3 regions of the Streptomyces sp. NPDC058671 genome follow, and region 1 is predicted to be linked to each of the others. Evidence: riboswitches for the same ligand, from Rfam matches in the RefSeq annotation. Region 1 holds a riboswitch; each other region holds the start of a gene.
The links. A riboswitch is a leader RNA that binds a small molecule or an ion and turns the genes downstream of it on or off. The one in region 1 is predicted to bind thiamine pyrophosphate.
Positions count from the first base shown of each region.

Region 2: it holds a riboswitch for thiamine pyrophosphate, as region 1 does, so the genes downstream of both, thiC (phosphomethylpyrimidine synthase ThiC) here and ACFWV2_RS18985 (thiamine ABC transporter substrate binding subunit) in region 1, are expected to answer to the same signal.
Region 3: it holds a riboswitch for thiamine pyrophosphate, as region 1 does, so the genes downstream of both, thiO (glycine oxidase ThiO) here and ACFWV2_RS18985 (thiamine ABC transporter substrate binding subunit) in region 1, are expected to answer to the same signal.

Region 1 covers NZ_JBHXSA010000014.1:81,722-86,783, reverse strand. Annotated here, with positions in the region: gene pyrH (UMP kinase) at 1-262, shown strand, start outside; gene frr (ribosome recycling factor) at 357-914, shown strand; gene ACFWV2_RS18995 (phosphatidate cytidylyltransferase) at 914-2,008, shown strand; gene rlmN (23S rRNA (adenine(2503)-C(2))-methyltransferase RlmN) at 2,090-3,196, shown strand; TPP riboswitch at 3,226-3,336, shown strand; gene ACFWV2_RS18985 (thiamine ABC transporter substrate binding subunit) at 3,438-4,532, shown strand; gene ACFWV2_RS18980 (ABC transporter permease) at 4,571-5,062, shown strand, end outside.
Region 2 covers NZ_JBHXSA010000001.1:65,089-70,150, reverse strand. Annotated here, with positions in the region: gene ACFWV2_RS00235 (DUF5326 family protein) at 1-50, shown strand, start outside; gene ACFWV2_RS00230 (IclR family transcriptional regulator) at 288-1,058, shown strand; gene ACFWV2_RS00225 (SsgA family sporulation/cell division regulator) at 1,196-1,639, shown strand; gene ACFWV2_RS00220 (YibE/F family protein) at 1,738-3,096, opposite strand; TPP riboswitch at 3,168-3,302, shown strand; gene thiC (phosphomethylpyrimidine synthase ThiC) at 3,296-5,062, shown strand, end outside.
Region 3 covers NZ_JBHXSA010000013.1:17,646-22,707, reverse strand. Annotated here, with positions in the region: gene thiE (thiamine phosphate synthase) at 1-600, opposite strand, end outside; gene ACFWV2_RS17840 (Rv2175c family DNA-binding protein) at 822-1,187, opposite strand; gene ACFWV2_RS17835 (NAD(P)/FAD-dependent oxidoreductase) at 1,231-2,394, opposite strand; TPP riboswitch at 2,539-2,652, shown strand; gene thiO (glycine oxidase ThiO) at 2,650-3,831, shown strand; gene thiS (sulfur carrier protein ThiS) at 3,828-4,028, shown strand; gene ACFWV2_RS17820 (thiazole synthase) at 4,034-4,828, shown strand; gene pknB (Stk1 family PASTA domain-containing Ser/Thr kinase) at 4,861-5,062, shown strand, end outside.

The DNA of each region.
Region 1 (5,062 bases):
GCTCATGGGCAAGAACGGCGTGGACGGCGTCTACGACTCCGACCCGAAGGCCAACCCCGACGCGGTCAAGTTCGACGCCCTGGAGTACGGCGAGGTGCTCGCCCGCAACCTCAAGGTCGCCGACGCCACCGCCATCACCCTGTGCCGGGACAACAACCTCCCGATCCTCGTCTTCGAACTGCTCACCGAGGGCAATATCGCTCGCGCGGTGAAGGGTGAGAAGATCGGCACGCTCGTGAGCGACCAGGGCACCCGGGCCTGACCCGAACCGGGGAACGGCCCCGCAAGGGGCTGGACAGAGCCCTGCCGGTCGTACACCGTGCAGGACACAACGCGACGACACGCAGGAGCATGTGGTGATCGAAGAGACCCTCCTCGAGGCCGAGGAGAAGATGGAGAAGGCGGTCGTGGTCGCCAAGGAGGACTTCGCCGCGATCCGCACCGGCCGTGCGCACCCGGCGATGTTCAACAAGATCGTGGCGGAGTACTACGGCGCCATCACCCCCATCAACCAGCTGGCGTCCTTCTCCGTACCGGAGCCCCGGATGGCCGTGGTGACCCCGTTCGACAAGAGCGCGCTGCGCAACATCGAGCAGGCGATCCGGGACTCGGACCTCGGCGTCAACCCGAGCAACGACGGCAACATCATCCGGGTGGTCTTCCCCGAGCTGACCGAGGAGCGCCGCCGGGAGTACATCAAGGTCGCCAAGACCAAGGCCGAGGACTCGAAGATCTCGATCCGCTCGGTGCGCCGCAAGGCCAAGGAGACCATCGACAAGTTCGTCAAGGACGGTGAGGTCGGCGAGGACGAGGGCCGCCGCGCCGAGAAGGAGCTCGACGACACCACCGCGAAGTACGTCACGCAGGTGGACGAGCTGCTCAAGCACAAGGAAGCCGAGCTGCTCGAGGTCTGATGAACGACTCTTCCTGGGGGGCCCCGGCCGGTTCCGGCCGTAGGGGACCCGACCAGGGGCCCGTCCCGGCGGGTCCCGCATACGATCGGCATCTGGCGGCGCAGACTCGGCCCATGCCCATCGTGCCCGACGTTCCCGCCGGCGGATTCCAGGACGGTCACGGACGGGGGGCCGCTCACCCGAGCGGTCCCCTGTTCCGTGAGGAGACGCCGCACGAGCACCCGCAGGAGCCCATGCACAGCCCCGCCCCGCCTCCGCCGCCCGCACCCCGGAAGAAGAAGACCGCGGGGCGCGACCTGGGTGCGGCCATAGGGGTCGGGGTCGGTCTCGGCGCCGTCGTCTTCGCGTCGCTGTTCGTCTGGAAGCCGGCCTTCGTCGGGGTGATCGTGGTCGCCGTCGTGGTCGGTCTCTGGGAACTGACCTCCCGCCTCCAGGAGCGCAAGGCGATCAAGGCACCGCTGGTTCCGCTCGCGGTCGGCGGCGCGGCGATGATCGTCGCCGGCTATGTCCGGGGTGCCGAGGGCGCCTGGGTGGCAATGGCGCTGACGGCGCTCGCGGTGCTGGTGTGGCGGATGACGGAGCCTCCCGGGGGTTATCTGAAGGACGTCACGGCGGGCGTGTTCGCCGCGTTCTACGTGCCGTTCCTCGCGACCTTCGTGGCGCTGCTGCTGACCGCCGAGGACGGTCCGCAGCGGGTGCTGACCTTCCTGCTCCTGACCGTGGTCAGCGACACGGGGGCGTACGCGATCGGCTGGCGCTTCGGCAAGCACAAGCTGGCTCCGCGGATCAGCCCCGGCAAGACCCGGGAGGGTCTGGTCGGCGGGGTGACGTTCGCGATGGCGGCGGGAGCTCTGTGCATGGAGTTCCTGATCGACGACGGCATCTGGTGGCAGGGCCTGATCATCGGTCTCGCGGTGGCGGCGAGCGCGACGCTCGGCGACCTCGGCGAGTCGATGATCAAACGGGACCTCGGCATCAAGGACATGGGCACGCTGCTTCCGGGCCACGGCGGCATCATGGACCGCCTGGACTCCCTGCTGCCGACGGCACCGGTGGTGTGGCTGCTCCTGGCACTGTTCGTCGGTACCGCCTGACCTGCGGTTCTTCACGTGAGGGGCTCGTTGTCCACAGGGGCGGCGGGCCCTTCTTCGTATCTCTGCGACACTGGTATCACCATGCCCAAGCCCGGAGAACTCACTTTCGTCGCCCCCCGCGGAGCCAAGAAGCCGCCGCGGCACCTGGCCGACCTCACGCCCGCCGAGCGGAAGGAGGCCGTCGCCGCGATCGGCGAGAAGCCCTTCCGTGCCAAGCAGCTGTCCACGCACTACTTCGCGCGGTACGCGCACGATCCCGCCGAGTGGACGGACATCCCGGCCGCCTCGCGGGAGAAGCTGGCCGGGGAGCTGCTTCCCGACCTGATGTCCGTGGTGCGGCACATCTCGTGCGACGACGACACCACCCGTAAGACCCTGTGGCGGCTGCACGACGGCACGCTCGTCGAGTCGGTGCTCATGCGCTACCCGGACCGGGTGACCATGTGCATCTCCTCGCAGGCCGGGTGCGGGATGAACTGCCCGTTCTGCGCGACCGGGCAGGCCGGGCTCGACCGGAACCTGTCGACCGCCGAGATCGTGCACCAGATCGTCGACGGCATGCGGTCCCTGCGGGACGGCGAGGTGCCCGGGGGGCCGGCGCGGCTCTCCAACATCGTGTTCATGGGCATGGGCGAACCGCTCGCCAACTACAAGCGGGTCGTCGGCGCCATCCGGCGGCTCACCGATCCCGAGCCGGACGGCCTGGGCCTCTCCCAGCGCGGGATCACCGTCTCCACCGTGGGTCTGGTGCCGGCGATGCTGCGCTTCTCCGACGAGGGCTTCAAGTGCCGGCTCGCGGTGTCGCTGCACGCCCCGGACGACGAGCTGCGGGACACCCTGGTTCCGGTGAACACCCGCTGGAACGTGCGGGAGGTCCTCGACGCGGCCTGGGAGTACGCGGAGAAGTCCGGACGCCGGATCTCCATCGAGTACGCGCTCATCCGGGACATCAACGACCAGGCCTGGCGCGGTGACCTCCTCGGCCGGCTCCTCAAGGGCCGACGGGTGCACGTCAACCTGATCCCGTTGAACCCGACGCCCGGTTCGAAGTGGACCGCGTCCCGTCCCGAGGACGAGAAGGCCTTCGTCGAGGCCATCGCGCGCCACGGCGTCCCGGTGACCGTCCGGGACACCCGGGGTCAGGAGATCGACGGTGCCTGTGGACAGCTGGCCGCCGCCGAACGCTGACCTTGTACTCTGAGCTCGAACACATCTCCATATTCCGACAGGGGAGCGCCACAGCGCTGAGAGTGCGGTCACCGTAGGACCGCAGACCCTCTGAACCTTGCCCAGGTCATTCTGGGTAGGAAGTTCGGTCGTTAACTCAAGCTGTTGCGCCCTGCCCGCGTCCGGTCCGCCGGTCGTGGGCAGGGCCGCGTCTCTTCCTGGTCATACCCAGGAGGAAATCTCAGTGAGCACCAAAATCTCAGTGAGCACCAAGAAGGCGGCGGCCGCCGCGCTCGTCGCGGCCCTGGGCGTCACCGCCCTCACCGCCTGCGGCACGGACGACGGCCGTGACGCCGCGGGCGCGTCCGGCGCGCCCGCCCCGAAGACCGTGACCCTCGTCAGCCACGACTCCTTCAACGCCTCCAAGGAGGTGCTCGCGAAGTTCACCGAGCAGACCGGTTTCACCGTGAAGGTCCTCAAGAGCGGGGACGCGGGCGAGGCCGTCAACAAGGAGATCCTGACCAAGGGCTCCCCGCAGGGTGACGTCTTCTTCGGCGTCGACAACACCCTGCTGTCCCGCGCCCTCGACAACGGCATCTTCGTCCCGTACGAGGCGAAGGGCCTGGACCGCGTCCCGGCCGCGTACCGGCTCGACAAGGAGCACCGGGTCACGCCGATCGACTCGGGCGACATCTGCGTCAACTACGACAAGAAGTACTTCGCCGACAGGAAGCTGGCGCCGCCGCAGACCTTCGACGACCTGGCGAAGCCGGCGTACAAGGACCTGCTCGTCGTCGAGAACCCCGAGCGGTCCTCCCCGGGCCTCGGCTTCCTCCTCGGTACGGCCGCCAAGTACGGCGACGAAGGCTGGCAGGACTACTGGACGAAGCTCAAGGCCAACGGTGTGAAGACCGTCGACAGCTGGGAGCTCGCCTACAACCAGGAGTTCTCCGGTTCCGCCGGCGGCAAGCAGGCCAAGGGCGACCGGCCGCTCGTCGTGTCCTACGCCTCCAGCCCGCCGGTCGAGGTGCTGTACGGCGAGCCGCAGCCGAAGGTGGCGCCGACCGGCGTCTCCACCGGCACCTGCTTCCGGCAGACCGAGTTCGCCGGCCTCCTGGACGGGGCGAAGAACCCCGTCGGCGGCAAGGCGCTGATCGACTTCCTGATCTCGAAGGAGTTCCAGGAGGACATGCCGCTCCAGATGTTCGTGAACCCGGTGGCGACGGACGCCGCCCTGCCGGAGCTCTTCACGAAGCACGGCGTGGTCGTCGACAGGCCGGAGACCATGGCCCCCGAGAAGATCGCCGAGAAGCGTGACCCGTGGATCCAGCAGTGGTCGTCGCTCGTCCTGAAGTGACGCGCGGCCTGCGGGGGAGCGCGGCGCGGCTGGGGCTCATGGCCCTGCCCGCCGCGTTCTTCGGGGTCTTCTTCGCCTGGCCGGTCGTCTCGATCGTCGAACGGGGGCTGCGGCCCGAGGGGGCGTGGCGGTTCGGGCGGATCGGCGAGACGCTGAGCCGGCCGGACATCCTCGACGTGCTCGGCTTCACGGCGTGGCAGGCGCTCGCCTCCACGGCGCTGACGCTGCTCGTCGCGCTGCCCGGCGCGTATGTCTTCGCCCGCTTCGACTTCCCCGGCAAGGGCGTGCTGCGGGCCGTGGTGACGGTGCCGTTCGTGCTGCCGACGGTCCTGGTCGGCACCGCGTTCCTCGCGCTCGTCGGCCGGAACGGTCTGACGGACGAGCTGTGGGGGCTGCGGCTCGACACCAGCGTGTGGGCGATCCTCCTCGCCCACGTCTTCTTCAACTACGCGGTCGTCGTACGGACCGTCGGCGGGCTCTGGTCCCAGCTGGACCCGCGCCAGGAGGAGGCCGCCCGGGTCCTCGGCGCC
Region 2 (5,062 bases), on a different contig from region 1:
ACGTCGTACGGAAGTTCAGTGCCTCCGGCCGCTCGCGTGAGGAGTGGTAGCACAAGCTACTGATCGGTATGGGGGCGACGGAGGGTATTAGCCCGGCCGGGGGAACGCACTGGTCGAATCGGGGCGGGGGCCCAGGGGCTGCCCTTAGAGTGGGATCTCTCCGCCGCTTTGGGGACTACAGGTGTAGATCTCCCTACTGACCAGCGGTTTCCCAGGCCCGGCGGGCGCGCGGGGGCGGCCCCCGCGGGCGGGTGCGATGCATCCGTCGTCACGCCTGGGGGTGACCTTTGGCCACGGCTACGCATACGGCTGCGCCTACCCTGATCGGCTCGGTTCAGCGCGCGCTGAGACTTCTGGAGGCCGTGGCCTCCCATGAGGGCGGCGCGCCGGCCAAACAGCTCGCCCGTGAGACGGGCCTCCCGCTGCCCACCACGTACCACCTGCTCCGCACCCTGACGCACGAGGGCTATCTGCGCCGCGAGAAGGGTGTGTTCGTGCTGGGTGAGGCCGCGGCCCGGCTGGCCGGCGGCGAAGCCGTGCAGAATCGTCGCATCAAGATCGAAGACTCCCTTGCCCGCTGGCGGGACGAGATCGGTGTGCCGGTGTACTTCGCCCTCTATCGCGAGGGGGAGGTCGAACTCGTCGCGGTCGCCGACACTCCTGCCGCCCCCGCCGTGGAGGAATGGGCCGATTTCCGGCAGACCGCCCACGCCCATGCGATCGGTCAGTGTCTGCTGAGCCAACTCGATGTGAAATCCCGTCAAGACCACCTCGACCGGTATCCGGTGGAAGCCATCACTCCGTTCACTGTGCGTAACCGCCGTGTGCTTCTGGAGCGTCTGGATGGTTTGGGGCGAATGGAGCCTCTGGTGGAGCGTCAGGAATATGCGCTCGGCACGGTTTGTGCCGCGATCCCCATCACCGCGGGCTCCGCGGCGGCCGCCATGGCCATTTCTGTCCCTCTTCACCAAGAAGAACGGTTGCTCCCCGCAGTCGAACGACTACGCACAGAGATCGGACGGCTCTTCAGTTCCCTCGCTTTCTCTATCAGTATCTGAAAAATCACTCCTTGTGATCTGCTAGCGCGTACAGCACGATTGCGTCAAGAGGGCACGGGGGATCATTCCTGGCCGTTTCGGTCACAGCTTTCAGCAGCGGTGTTTACACAACTGCTCCATCTACTGCGGGGTACACGATGCGAGAGTCCGTTCAGGCGGAAGTCCTGATGAGCTTCCTCGTCTCCGAGGAGCTCTCCTTCCGGATCCCGGTCGAACTGCGATATGAGACCCGGGATCCCTACGCGGTGCGGATGACCTTCCACCTTCCCGGGGACGCTCCCGTGACCTGGGCCTTCGGCCGGGAGCTGCTGCTCGACGGCATCGCCCGGCCGAGCGGGGACGGCGACGTGCACATCGCCCCGACGGAGCCCGAAGGCCTTTCGGACGTCTCCATCCGGCTCCAGGTCGGCGGCGACCGTGCCCTGTTCCGGGCGAGCGCGCCGCCGCTCGTGGCCTTCCTCGACCGTACGGACAAGCTCGTCCCGCTCGGGCAGGAACGGAGCCTCGGCGACTTCGAGGACAACCTGGAGGCCGCTCTCGGCCGGATCCTGGCCGAGGAGAGCGCGGGACCGGCCGCCTGAACCGGCGCCCGCCCTCTCGTACGTCTGCAACCACGCGGCTCGTACGTACCCACCATCCCGGGTTCGTACGTCACCCGCCATGACGTCGCGCGTACGAGTCACTTGGCGCGGCGGCGCCGTCCGCCCCGTGCCGTCGCGGGCCGGGTCCCCCCGGAAGCCGGTCGGTCGGCGGAGACCACCAGGGCCGCGAGCGCCGTGGTGACCGGCACGGAGGCGACCAGGCCGATCGACCCCACCAGGGTCCGCACGATCTCCTCGGCGATCAGCTCGCTGTTGGCCACCGTCCCCATGCTGCTCTGCGCGATCGAGAAGAGCAGCAGCAGCGGGAGGGCGGCACCGGCGTAGGCGAGCACAAGCGTGTTCACTACCGAGGCGATGTGGTCGCGTCCGATCCGGATGGCGGCCCGGTACAGGGCGCGCGGCCCCATGCCCGGGTCGGCCTGGTGCAGCTCCCAGACGGCCGAGGTCTGGGTGACCGTCACGTCGTCGAGCACACCGAGCGAACCGATAATGATTCCGGCCAGGAGCAGGCCGGACATGTCGATGCTCGGGTACAGGCCGTGGATCAGACCGGTGTTGTCGTCGGTGTTGCCGCTGAGCGAGGCCCAGCCGATGAAGAGCGAGCCGAGCAGGCCGATCAGCAGCAGTGAGATCAGCGTCCCGAGCACCGCGACCGAGGTGCGGGCCGAGAGGCCGTGGCACATGTAGAGGGCGATCAACATGATCGCGCTCGACCCGACCACCGCCACCACCAGCGGATTCGATCCCTCCAGGATCGCCGGCAGGATGAAGAACGTCAGCACCAGGAAGCTCGCGACGAGCGCGATGAGCGCCATCACGCCGCGCATCCGGCCGACGAGCACGACGACGAGGGCGAAGATCCCGGCCAGCACCGCCAACGGCACCTTGCGGTTCACGTCGGTCACCGAATACTGCAGGTCACGCGGGGCGTCGGGGGCGTACGCCACCACCACCCCCTGGCCCCGGTCCAGTTGGCGGGGCGCGTCCGGCTGCACGATCTCGGTGAACCTGCGTCCCTTCTCCGGGCCGCTGACCAGTTCGACGGTCGCCTTCTCGCACTGTCCCCGCTGGGACTCGACGGCCTCGCGCCCCTCCGGGGTGGAGGTGTCACCGGTCGGCGGGACCTGCGCGGCGTTCACGTCCTTGCAGTCGACCTGCTCGACGGCGACGACCCTGCCCTGCTCGGTCTGCCGGTCGAAGCCGACCCCGGTGCGGTCGTGCGCCGGGGCACCGCCCGGCCACAGCACCGCGAGGCCGACCACGACGGCGGTGGCGAAAGGGATCAGGACGGCCGCGATGACCTTGCGCAAGTGCCGGGACACCGGGGCGGCGGGGCCGTGGCTGTGGCTGTGGCCGTGCCCCTGGCCGTGCCCGTGGGAGGGGCCGGGACCGGGGTCGTGGCCGTGCGGCTCGGGAGTCTGCTCGGGGGAAGTCACCGACCGATCATCGCAAGAACGGCGGGGGCCCACTGTTCAGCACGCCAGGGATGACGCTAGCGTGGTGGCACCTTTGCACACGCGGGAGCTCGGAGCACCGGGCTGAGAGGGCGCTGATCACCGTACGCGCGTACGGGAAGAGGCTGCGCCGACCGCCGAACCTGTTACCGGGTAATGCCGGCGTAGGGAGATCGGTCTCATGACCATTCAGGACGCACGCACGCCTGCCTCCGACCAGGACGGCACCTCTGTCGACGGCGAGCGCACGCCGGGCTGGCACAAGGGGTACGTCCAGGGCTCGCGCCCCGACCTCAGGGTGCCGGTCCGTCAGGTACACCTCACCAACGGCAAGGACGTCACGCTGTACGACACGTCCGGCCCGTACACCGACCCCACCGTCGACACCGACGTACGACGGGGCCTCCCGCCGCTGCGCGAGAACTGGATCATCGGCCGCGGCGACACCGAGGAGTACGCGGGCCGCCCGGCCCGCCCCGAGGACGACGGCATCAAGCACACCTCGCCGCGCGGCGGCGGGCTCAAGAACCTCGACGCCGTCTTCCCCGGCCGCCCGCGCCTGCCGCGCCGGAGCCGCGACGGCCGGGCGGTGACGCAGCTCGCGTACGCCCGCCGGGGCGAGATCACCCCGGAGATGGAGTACGTGGCGATCCGGGAGAACGTCTCCCCCGAGGTCGTACGGGAGGAGATCGCCGCGGGCCGCGCGGTGCTCCCGGCGAACGTCAACCACCCGGAGATCGAGCCGATGATCATCGGCAAGCGGTTCCTGGTGAAGGTCAACGCCAACATCGGCAACTCCGCCGTCACCTCCTCCATCGAGGAGGAGGTGGAGAAGATGACCTGGGCGACCAAGTGGGGCGCCGACACGGTCATGGACCTGTCCACCGGACGCAACATCCACACCACCCGCGAATGGGTGCTGCGCAACTCCCCCGTGCCCATCGGCACCGTGCCGCTCTACCAGGCCCTGGAGAAGGTCGACGGCCGGGCCGAGGAGCTGACCTGGGAGATCTACAAGGACACGGTCATCGAGCAGGCCGAGCAGGGCGTGGACTACATGACCGTGCACGCCGGCGTACTCCTGCCGTACGTGCCGCTCACCGCGCGCCGCAAGACCGGCATCGTCTCGCGCGGCGGCTCGATCATGGCCGCCTGGTGTCTCGCCCACCACAAGGAGAACTTCCTCTACACGAACTTCGAGGAGCTCTGCGAGATCCTGGCGGCGTACGACGTCACGTACTCGCTCGGCGACGGGCTGCGCCCCGGCTCGATCGCGGACGCCAACGACGAGGCGCAGTTCGCGGAGCTGCGCACGCTCGGCGAGCTGAACACGATCGCCAAGCGCCACCACGTGCAGACGATGATCGAGGGCCCCGGGCACGTCCCGATGCACAAGATCAAGGAGAACATCGACCTCCAGCAGGAGATCTGCGAGGAGGCGCCGTTCTACACGCTCGGCCCGCTGACGACGGACGTGGCGCCCGCGTACGACCACATCACCTCCGGCATCGGCGCGGCGATGATCGCCTGGTGGGGGACGGCGATGCTCTGCTACGTCACGCCCAAGGAGCACCTGGGCCTGCCGAACAGGGACGACGTGAAGACGGGGGTCATCACGTACAAGATCGCGGCGCACGCGGCCGACCTCGCGAAGGGGCACCCGGGCGCTCAGGAGTGGGACGACGCGCTCTCGGACGCGCGGTTCGAGTTCCGCTGGGAGGACCAGTTCAACCTGGCGCTCGACCCGGACACCGCGCGGGAGTTCCACGACGAGACGCTGCCCGCGGAGCCCGCGAAGACCGCGCACTTCTGCTCGATGTGCGGTCCGAAGTTCTGCTCGATGAAGATCAGTAGAAGCATCACAGAGCAGTTCGGCGGCGACGCGGACGCCACCCCGGATGAGATCGAGGCCGGGATGCTGGAGAAGTCCAAGGAGTTCGCGGCCTCC
Region 3 (5,062 bases), on a different contig from region 1:
CGGATCGTCGGCCTCGGTGATGGCCCGGACGACGACGATCCGGCGCGCGCCCGCGTCCAGGACCTCGTCGAGGTTGGTCTCGTCGATGCCGCCGATGGCGAACCAGGGCCGGTCCTGGGCCAGGCCCGCCGCGTACCGCACGAGGTCGAGGCCCGGTGCGTACCGTCCGGGCTTGGTCGGGGTGGGCCAGCAGGGGCCGGTGCAGAAGTAGTCGACGCCCGGTTCGGAGGCGGCCGCGGCCGCCTCGCTCTCGGCGTGGCAGGACCGGCCGATCAGGACCTCGTCGCCGAGGATCGCGCGGGCGGCGGGCACGGGCAGGTCGCCCTGGCCCAGGTGGAGCACGTCGGAGGCGATGGCGTGGGCGACGTCGGCCCGGTCGTTCACGGCGAGCAGCCTGCCGTGGCGTCGGGCGGCGTCGGCGAAGACGGCGAGGTGCTCCAGCTCCTCACCGGCCTCCATGCCCTTGTCGCGGAGCTGCACGATGTCCACACCGGAGGAGAGCACGGCGTCGAGGAAGGCGGGCAGGTCTCCCTGCCGCTTCCGGGCGTCGGTGCACAGGTAGAGCCGGGCGTCGGCGAGCCGCTCACGAGGCGTGGGCATGGATGGGTTCCCCCCGTCGGTGGCGCCGGCGCCGCGGGGGGGGGGGCCCCCCCCGGGGCGCCCCCCCCCCCACCCCCCGGGGGGGGTTTGTGTGGTCTTGTGTTTGAGGGGGCGGGCTGGGGGGGGCCCCCCCGGGGGGGGGGCGGGGCCCGGGGGGGCCCGCCCCCGCCGGCGGCCGCCCACCGCGACACCCGCTGGTGGTGTCTTCGTGCGTACGTGTGTCAGAGGGCGAGCGCCTGGGCGCGGCGCTTCACCTCCGTGCCGCGGTTCTCGCCGAGGGCCTGCGCGGGCGTGCCCGGCAGGCTCTCGTCCGGAGTGAAGAGCCACTCCAGCATCTCCTCGTCGGTGAAGCCGTCGTCCCGCAGCACGGTCAGGAGCCCGACGAGGCCCTTGACGATCTTGTCGCCCTGGATGAAGGCGGCGGGGATCTGCAGGGCGTTGTTCTCTCCACGGCGCACGGCGATCAGCTGACCTTCCTTGATCAGCTGCCGCACCCGCGTCACCTCGATATCGAGCATCTCCGCGATGTCGGGCACGTAGAGCCAGGCGGGGACGAGCGCATCGATCTTTACGTCAATCTCGGTCACAGGACAAGCCTGCCATCCCGGACCGACAGCCGGTAGTCGGGCCCTACGCGACTGCCGCCTTCAGGGGTACGGAGGGGTCCGCCGCGCGCGTGGGGTCCACGGCCGTGGCCGTCTCGATGAGCTTGCGGCCCTGGGCCAGGTCGCGGGGGCGGCCGACGGCGAGGAGGGCCACCGGCACGTCGGCGCGCAGCCAGAGCACGGACCAGGCCTCGTCGGCGGGGGTGCCGCGCCAGAGCAGCCGGTCCGCGTCCGCGTGGTGGCCGGCGTACTGGACGAAGCGGCCGAACTGCTCGGACCAGAAGTACGGGACGGGGTCGTACGGCGTGTCCGCGGCCCCGGTGATGGTGGCGGCGACCGTGCGGGGGCCCTGGAGGGCGTTGTCCCAGTGGTGGACGAGGAGGCGCTCCCCGTAGCGGGCGGAGGGGAAGGAGGCGCAGTCGCCGACGGCGTACACGTCGGGCAGGGAGGTGCGCAGCCGCTCGTCCGCGGTGACGGCGCCGCCGGGGTCGAGGGCGATGCCGGAGCCGGTGAGCCAGCCGGTGGCGGGGCGGGCCCCGATGCCGACGACGACGGCGTCGGCGGGGAGCTCGCGGCCGTCGGCGAGGAGGACGCGGCCGGGCTCGACGGTGTCCACGCGCGCGCGGGTGAGGAGTTCGGCGCCGTGGGCCCCGTACCACTCGGCCATGGGGGTGGTGACCTCGGCGGGCAGGGCGCCGGCGAGGGGGCGGTCGGCGGCCTCGACGACGGTGACGGCGCAGCCCGCCTCGCGCGCGGCGGTGGCGAACTCGGCGCCGATCCATCCGGCGCCGACGACCACCACGGTGTGGCGGCGCTCCAGGACGGGCCCGAGGCGTACGGCGTCGTCGAGGGTCCGCAGCAGATGGACGCCGGGGACGCCCTCGGCGCCGGGCAGGGTGACCGGCTGGGCGCCGGTGGCGACGACCAGGGTGTCGTAGCGGACGGGTCCGGCCTCGGTGTCGATCTCGTGGTCGGCGGCGCGCAGTCCTGTGACGTCGAGGCCGAGGCGGAGCTCGATGCCGAGGGCCTCGAAGTCGATGTCGAAGGCGGAGTCCTCGGCCTTGCCGAGGAGGATGGCCTTGGAGAGCGGGGGCCGGTCGTAGGGCTGGTGGGGTTCGGCCCCGATGAGGGTCAGGGGGCCGGTGAAGCCCTGTTCCCGCAGGGCGACGGCGGTCTGCACGCCCGCCATCCCGGCGCCGACGATCACGACATGCTGCTGGGCCTGCTTCTGCTCGCTCACCCGACCACCTTACGCATCTGACGAGCCATCAGGAATGCGGAGGCCAGGAGGGGTCTGTGGCCGCCTCGAGGACGGAAGCTAGGCTGGCGGGCGTAAAGCACTCGCGGGAGCCCGGACGCACCGGGCTGAGAGGGAGGCTGAGACGGCCTCCGACCGTACGAACCTGATCCGGGTCATGCCGGCGAAGGGAGGGGCTGGACGCCCATGCGTTCCTCCGATGTCTCCGACATCTCCGACGTCCTCGTGATCGGGGGCGGCATCGTCGGCCTGGTCACGGCCTGGCGGTCCGCCGGGCGCGGACTGCGCACCACGGTCGTCGACCCGGACCCCGGCGGCGGCGCCGCGCGGGTCGCGGCCGGGATGCTCGCCGCCGTCACCGAACTCCACTACGGCGAGGAGACCCTGCTCGGGCTCAACCTCGCCTCCGCCGCGCGCTACCCCGCCTTCGTCGCCGAGCTGGAGGAGTCCACGGGACACGACGTCGGCTACCGCGCCTGCGGCACCCTCGCCGTCGCCCTCGACGCCGACGACCGGGCCCACCTGCGCGAACTGCACGCCCTGCAGACCCGCTGCGGGCTCGCCTCCGAGTGGCTCAGCGGCCGCGAGTGCCGCCGCCTCGAACCGATGCTCGCCCCGGGCGTGCGCGGCGGGCTGCGGGTCGACGGCGACCACCAGGTCGACCCGCGCCGGCTGGCCGCCGCGCTCCTCGTCGCCTGCGAGCGGGCCGGGGTGGTCTTCCACCGCGCCCTCGCGCAGAGCCTGACGGTGGTGCGGGGCCGCGCGCGCGGTGCCGTGCTCGTCGGCGGCCGGGAACTGACGGCCGACCAGGTCGTCCTGGCCGCCGGAAGCCTGAGCGGGCGGCTCGCGGGCGTGCCGGCCGAGGTGCTGCCGCCCGTCCGCCCCGTGAAGGGCCAGGTGCTGCGGCTGCGGGTGCCGGCCGCGTACGCCCCCTTCCTCTCCCGGACCGTCCGGGCCGTGGTGCGGGGCAGCCACGTCTACCTGGTGCCCCGCGCGAACGGCGAGCTCGTCGTCGGCGCCACCAGCGAGGAACTCGGGTGGGACACCACGGTGACGGCGGGCGGGGTGTACGAGCTGCTGCGTGACGCCCACGAGCTCGTCCCCGGGATCACCGAGCTGCCGCTCACCGAGACCGTGGCGGGCCTGCGCCCCGCGTCCCCCGACAACGCGCCGCTGCTCGGCCCCACCGCGCTGCCGGGTCTGCACCTGGCCACCGGGCACTACCGCAACGGGGTCCTGCTCACCCCCGTCACCGGCGACGTCATGGCCCAGGTCCTGACCACCGGCGTCCTCCCCGACGAGGCGCGCCCCTTCACCCCCCGCCGTTTCGCCCCCGCCCCTCCCGTACGCCAGGAGCAGCCCGCATGAACGTGTCCGTGAACGGAGAACCGCGCGAGCTCTCCGGCCCCCTCACCCTCGACGCCCTCGTCGCCACCCTGACCACGGCCCGCTCCGGGGTCGCCGCCGCCCTCAACGAGACGGTCGTGCCGCGGGGGCAGTGGCCGTCGACGCTCCTCGGCGAAGGCGACCGGGTCGAGGTCCTCACCGCGGTACAGGGAGGCTGAACGCGATGTCCGACGACACCTTCGTCCTCGGCGGTACGGAGTTCTCCTCGCGCCTGATCATGGGCACCGGCGGGGCGCCCAGCCTCGACGTCCTGGAGCGCTCGCTGACCGCCAGCGGTACGGAACTGACGACGGTCGCCATGCGGCGCCTGGACCCCACCGTGCAGGGCTCGGTCCTCTCCGTCCTGGAGCGGCTCGGCATCCGCGTCCTGCCCAACACGGCGGGCTGCTTCACGGCCGGCGAGGCGGTCCTGACCGCACGGCTCGCGCGGGAGGCGCTCGGCACCGACTGGATCAAGCTGGAGGTCGTCGCCGACGAGCGGACCCTGCTGCCGGACGGGGAGGAACTCCTCGCCGCGGCCGAGACCCTCGTGGACGACGGCTTCACCGTCCTCCCTTACACCAACGACGACCCGGTCCTCGCGCGGAAGCTGGAGGACGTGGGCTGCGCGGCGATCATGCCGCTCGGCTCCCCCATCGGCTCCGGGCTCGGCATCCGCAACCCGCACAACTTCCAGCTGATCACGGAGCGGGCGGGGGTGCCGGTGATCCTCGACGCGGGCGCGGGCACGGCGTCCGACGCGACGCTCGCGATGGAGCTGGGGTGCGCGGCCGTGATGCTGGCGTCGGCGGTGACCCGGGCGCAGGAGCCGGTCCTGATGGCGGCGGCGATGCGGCACGCGGTCGAGGCGGGCCGGCTGGCGTGGCGGGCGGGCCGCATCCCCCGCCGTCACTTCGCGGAGGCGTCCTCCCCCTCCGCCGGCCGCCCCCGCCTGGACCCGGAACGCCCGGCCTTCTGACCCTCCGCCCCACGGCTCGTAGACTCGTCGCCGTGGACACGACCCTTCAGGACCCCCTCGTCGGGCGGATGCTCGACGGCCGCTACCGCGTCGACGCGCGCATCGCCGTCGGCGGGATGGCCACGGTCTACCGGGCCGTGGACACCCGCCTCGACCGCGTCCTCGCGCTCAAGGTGATGCATCCCGCCCTCGCGACCGACGCCGCCTTCGTCGAGCGCTTCATCCGTGAGGCGA